DNA from 2 places in the Faecalibacter sp. genome. Region 2 is predicted to be linked to the other one. Evidence: riboswitches for the same ligand, from Rfam matches in the RefSeq annotation. Region 2 holds a riboswitch; the other holds the start of a gene.
What was found. Region 2 has a riboswitch for cobalamin ahead of AC1QSP_RS10925 (TonB-dependent receptor plug domain-containing protein). Riboswitches for the same ligand answer to the same signal wherever they lie in the genome.
Positions count from the first base shown of each region.

Region 1: it holds a riboswitch for cobalamin, as region 2 does, so the genes downstream of both, AC1QSP_RS05015 (TonB-dependent receptor) here and AC1QSP_RS10925 (TonB-dependent receptor plug domain-containing protein) in region 2, are expected to answer to the same signal.

Region 1 covers NZ_CM169987.1:1,097,139-1,100,384, reverse strand. Annotated here, with positions in the region: gene AC1QSP_RS05015 (TonB-dependent receptor) at 1-1,243, opposite strand, end outside; cobalamin riboswitch at 1,353-1,538, opposite strand; gene AC1QSP_RS05010 (NINE protein) at 2,914-3,246, shown strand, end outside.
Region 2 covers NZ_CM169987.1:2,328,597-2,331,842, forward strand. Annotated here, with positions in the region: gene AC1QSP_RS10925 (TonB-dependent receptor plug domain-containing protein) at 1-1,428, opposite strand, end outside; cobalamin riboswitch at 1,464-1,653, opposite strand; gene AC1QSP_RS10930 (pyruvate dehydrogenase complex E1 component subunit beta) at 1,791-2,771, shown strand; gene AC1QSP_RS10935 (DUF5686 family protein) at 2,852-3,246, shown strand, end outside.

The sequences.
Region 1 (3,246 bases), 1.2 Mb from region 2:
ATACGGTTTTATCTGGCGCACTGGTATTCATTTCCACTTGTTCTCGCACAAATGATCCCAATATACTTCCTTGTAATTTCAAGTGTTTAAATTGATAAGTAGTAGCTAACGCTACTAATTGCGTATAACGTTGTGGATAAGAAAAGTTTTTTAATGTCGCATCCAATTGATTGTATTGAAAATCATAAGCTACATTCATATCCCAATTGGATTGGATTTTATAGTAATGAGCCGACGAAAAATAAAATTCTTGTTGGGTATATTTATTTTGTGTTTTTATGGATGAAACAGTATCAACATAATGCGTAAAGTCGTGCGCATATTTTAGATTGATTCGCGATTCAAATTTTCCCCATTTTTTTTGGATACTTCCTTGTGCAAAATAATTTTTATCCGTTAAAGTTTGTCCTTTTGCACCAAATCCATTCCGAATAATGGCAGCGGGTATACCACGATCAGACAAATAACTATAGCCTTTTACATTCCAATTTAAAGTTCCGTGCTGACCATAAAATCCAACTTCAAATCTTTTAGCCTCTATTTGCCCATCTTTACGAATAGCAGTTGTATCATGCGCTATACTGTTATCTGCATTTCGTTTTATTACACGAAATTTATATTCTCCATCACTTTTTACATATTCTGTACTGATTGATGTAGAAATTTTATCACTGATTTTATATTCAAATCGTGCTGATGGATTAATCAATTGGATAGATCCAGTCTTGTAACGTACTGTTAAATTGTAATTCTTTGATTCAAAAACTGGTTTTTTAGATTGTAAATAGATGGAGGATGCTGATGCATAATCTTTTGCAGATTGAAAAATGTTACTTTTTTGACCATTATACAACGAAATACTTTCTAAATCATCTAATGAATATTTACCTAAATCCACCACACCATTTTGTGCATTTCCTAATTGTATGCCATCATAATATACACCCACGTGCTGACTTCCCATACTACGGACATCAACCGTCTTCAGACCACCTACACCACCATAATCTTTTAGTTGAACGCCAGAAAAATAGCGTAAGGCATCAGCAACAGTATGACTGTTCAGACGTGTTAATGTTGCTCCCTCTAAAGTTTGAGGCGCAATTAGTTCTAAAGGTTTTGAATGATTGAGATTTACTTGTTGCAAATGATACACAGAATCTTTCACCTCTTGTCCATCAACAAAAGATCCTAATCCTATAATACAAAGGCAACAAAAGTAAAGCTGATATATAGTTCTCATTAGCATTTTACGTTTGTTGCTAACGAGAATATAAAGAAGTTAATTTAAGCTACACCTTTACAGGTATTCAGTTAAATTAGTATTCTTCGCTTTAGGTCCCGAAAGCAAATCAATTCTTATACTCTTGGTAGGTCTTCTGACTTACTCCATTCTAAAAACCTTCCCATTCTTAACTGGAACAGTGGTATTTCTTTTAGAACTTTTACGGAGCTTACAGCAGCGGGTTTGTTCAGGATTTTCACCTGATTCCCTGTTACCGAAATGTTACTTTCGCACCAAAAGTGGTTCAAATGTATCATTTTTTTACTGATTTACAATATGCATTTATGTTAAGGATGAACTTTAATGTTGTCTTTCGCGATCTTAACATTATTTATAAAGAAACAAACATTTGTCATCCTAAACTGGTTACTGTGGTCACTCAAAGTACGGTCCCTGAGGCCCTCGAAGCGCGGTCCCTGAGGCCCTCGAAGGGAGCATAGTCGAAGTTGAGGATCTCATCAAATGAGTAACACTCACAACCCTCAACCCATAACTCTTTCCCCACTTTGAGTAATTTTCGTTGCTCCAGCAAATGAAAATTGTATCGAAAGATTAGACAATAAAAATATTGCCTGAAAATCGCAGACGTTAAGAAAATAAATTGAAGAAGAGATCAGAATGAATTACCGAGCGATAGCGAGTGATTTAATTCATTCCTCGGAATCAATTTAGTTTTAGTCGAAGATTTTAGCAATGTCTTTTTTGGTTCGTTTTTTTGACGAAAAAAATGAACATAGAGTAAATATTAAAATCTGTCACCCTAAAGCACGGCCACTGAGGCTCTCGAAGGGAGCGTAGTCAAAGTGCAAGGTCACATCCAGCTAGTCACCCTGAACAGGTCACTGTAGTCACCCGAAGTGTGGTCCCTGAGGTTCTCGAAGGGAGCGTAGTCGAAGTGCAAGGTCACATCCAGCTAGTCATCCTGAACTGGTCACTGAGCATAGTCGAAGTGGAGGATCTCATCAAATGAGTAACACTCACAACCCTCAACCCATAACTCTTTCCCCACTTTGAGTAATTTTCGTTGCTCCAGCAAATGAAAATTGTATCGAAAGATTAGACAATAAAAATATTGCCTGAAAATCGCAGACGTTAAGAAAATAAATTGAAGAAGAGATCAGAATGAATTACCGAGCGATAGCGAGTGATTTAATTCATTCCTCGGAATCAATTTAGTTTTAGTCGAAGATTTTAGCAATGTCTTTTTTGGTTCGTTTTTTTGACGAAAAAAATGAACATAGAGTAAATATTAAAATCTGTCACCCTAAAGCAGGTCCCTGAGGCCCTCGAAGGGAGCGTAGTCGAAGTGCAGGATCTCATCATACGAGTCATCCTGAACTCGTTTCAGGATCTCATCATGCGAGTCACCCTGAACAGGTCACTGTAGTCACCCGAAGTGTGGTCCCTGAGGTTCTCGAAGGGAGCGTAGTCGAAGTGCAAGGTCACATCCAGCTAGTCATCCTGAACTGGTCACTGAGCATATCGAAGCGTAGCATCTCATTACCAGCATAAAAATATTGTATTCAGAAATAATATTTTAAAAAATTGAAAAATGTATAGAAATTCTATTATAAAAAATTCAATATTTTCGTTTATAGTTTATATATTTTACACTTAAATATAAACCTATGAAAAACAAAACAGTAGCTATATTGTTAGCTTTATTATTAGGTGGTCTAGGAGGCCATCAATTTTATCTGGGTAATAATGGTAAAGGGATTCTTTATTTAATCTTCTGTTGGACATTTATACCTGTTATTATTGCAATTATAGACATCATTTTACTTTTAATGATGAGTGAAGATAAATTCAATAACAAGTATAATAAAAGTATGACTATTCAACCAATTATTCAGAATTTTCATCATTATCATAATTCTTCTGAACCTGCTGTTATTAAAAGTAATCAGTTACCAAAAGAAGAAACTAAGATAAGAGACGATTCAAAAGCCTATTTATCT
Region 2 (3,246 bases):
GATTTCAGCGCCATAGGTTTTCACATGATTGTGATTAACAGGAGTCCAATACGACGATTGATTGTTTGGAATCCATTGAATCATGTCTTTTATATCATTGTAATAGATATTGGTTTGGATGTTCAAATTTTTTGCTTTCCAATCATTTCCTAATTCCAACTGAAATGCTTTTTCGGCTTTTAATGCTTCGTTACCACCAGTTTCCCAAAATAAATCATTGAATGTTGGAATGCGATAATTGTTCGAAACGTTTAAACGGATTTGGTACCGATCGACCGGCTTATAATTGATGCCTAATGCATAAGTAAACGGAACATCATAGACTGATGAGAAGTCTTGTCGAATACTTGCTTCATAATGCAGTTGATCAGAAAGTTCATACTTGTAAAGTAATCCTAATCCAAACATATTACGATCAGATGTCGAAATGTTTGTTCCTAAACCTTTAGAATACGTGTTTTCAGCAATTAAACTCAACGACTGTTTATGCGAGAAGTTATAATTCAAATAATATTTTGCAATCCAATTGTTGACTTCTAAATCTTGTGTGGTTGTACTGTTTCGATTCGGATAAAATTGATTGGATTCGTGTGTATACGCTAATTTTAAATCGGAATTCCAACGGTTGCTTTTCATTAACCATTGGCCCATGATGCGATAATCTTGATTGCTATACATTGTGGGCGTTTCAAACTGATCCGTTAAGCTGAATTCTCGTGATCCAAAATTGAATTGGGAATACAAACGCAATTGATGATCGTTTAATCTAATTCCAGCATGGGCATCGATCGTATTAAAGTAATATTTTCCGTTTCGATTTTTTTTCAGGTGATTATTAATTTTATAATCATTATCCGATTGAAAACGAGCATATCCGACAGTTGAAGTAAAATTATCTTTGGCATAATGCAGTTGATAATTTCCTTGATACGAATCAAAACTCCCGTAATTTAAATCTAAGGATTGAGAAAGTTGGTTATCCCACTTCATCTGATCCATTAAATGAATACTTCCACCGATTGCTCCTGTACCATAGGCGATACTTCCACCGCCAGGTTTCACAATGATAGCATCATAGGATTTAGCATTAATTGGAGAAAAATCAGTTTGTCCATTAATGGAAGAGTTAATATTAATTCCGTTCCAGATAACCGCCGTTTGTGATGCGGAAGTGCCTCGGAAAGAAGGTGAAGAAACCATTCCAACACCGTTTTCTTTGAAATAGACGGGGGATTCAAATTGCAACAATTGGCTCAATGAGGCATTGTTCTTCTTTAAGATGCTATCGTTTAATTTGATTTGCGATTGGCTTTTGTAGTGATGCGATAAAAAAGGATCCGTGAGAACGACTTCTTGTAAATGGATCGAATCACTTTGACCAAAAGCAACGGTCGCAGCTAAAACCAATAAAATGAAATATTTTTTCATATGTTTTGACACCTTTCTCCCCGAAAGTGTTTAAAATTTAGGGTTAACGAATGGCAGGTTTCCTGACTTGTTTCAATTCTTTTAAGCCTTCCCATTTATCTAAAAACAGTGGCGTGAAGTATAAAAAGAATAGTTTTGAAACGTACAGTTGCGGGGACAGTTTTGGATTTGAACCAAATTCCCTTTTAACTCAATTTTCTGAGCACCATTGCATTTACAAAACTAAACGATTTTTTAAATTTTCAAAGATTTAAGGCCTAAATTATTTCTTTAACCCGCTATTTGAGATATAAATTAATATTTCCTAACTTTTTTATTACATTTGCTTTAGGAAAAAAATAAAGTAACGAAATCAAATCACAATGGCTATAAAAACTTTTAGAGAAGTAATCGCTGAAGCAATGAGTGAAGAAATGCGTCGCGATGAATCTGTCTACTTAATGGGGGAAGAGGTTGCTGAATACAATGGTGCCTATAAAGCTTCAAAAGGAATGTTAGATGAATTCGGACCGAAACGTGTTATTGATACTCCTATTGCTGAATCTGGATTTACAGGAATTGCAGTGGGTTCTACATTAACAGGATGTCGTCCTATTGTAGAGTTTATGACATTTAACTTCTCATTAGTTGCAATCGACCAAATCGTAAATAACGCAGCAAAAATATACCAAATGTCTGGTGGACAGTGGAATTGTCCAATTGTTTTCCGTGGACCTACAGCCTCAGCAGGACAATTAGGAGCAACTCACTCACAAGCATTTGAGAATTGGTATGCAAATGTACCAGGACTTAAAGTTGTTGTCCCTTCTAATCCATACGACGCAAAAGGATTATTAAAATCAGCAATCCGCGACAATGATCCTGTTATTTTTATGGAATCAGAGCAGATGTACGGTGATAAAATGGAAATTCCAGAAGAGGAATATTTAATTCCAATTGGAAAAGCAGATATCAAACGTGAAGGGAAAGATGTTACAATCGTTTCTTTTGGTAAAATTATGAAGCAAGCTTTATTAGCTGCAGAAGAGTTAGCTAAAGAAGGAATTGAAGCTGAAGTCATTGATATCCGTACAGTACGTCCAATGGATTATGATACAATCATTGCATCTGTTAAGAAAACAAATCGTTTAGTGATTTTAGAAGAAGCTTGGCCTTTTGCTTCTGTTTCAACTGAAATTACGTATATGGTTCAACAAAAAGCATTTGATTATTTAGATGCTCCGATCAAACGTATCACAACGAAAGATACATCAGCTCCATACGCACCAAACTTATTCCAAGAATGGTTCCCACAAGCGAAAGAAGTGGTAGACGCGGTTAAAGCTGTGATGTACAAGTCGTAATATGAATTATTAACATCATTATAAATTAAGTCTAGCATGTATTTTGCTAGGCTTTATTTTTTTAACTCGATTTAACAAAAATGTCAACCAAAAACTATTTTTCTATACTACTCTTATTCGGTGCATATTTCATTTATGCCCAAGTAAAAATCCAAGGAAAAGTCTTAGAAGCCACAACGGGAAAGCCAGTGGCCTATGCTGACGTTCGTTTACCTGAACTAAAAGTAGGGACAACAACAAATTCGGATGGATCTTTTTACGTGGAATCCACAGGTAATACGAATAAATTAGTGATCACAAAATCTGGTTATCAGAGATATGATTATGAAATTGTAGAAAAGATTGACTTTAATTTTTTAGCTGAATTAGAATTGGAAGCAGAAGATCCTAGTGACTTTATTGATGATTCAGGGGATGGAATTGCGTTAGGTACTGCAACTGTTACAGGTAAGAAAAAGCAAAGGGTTAAGAAAAA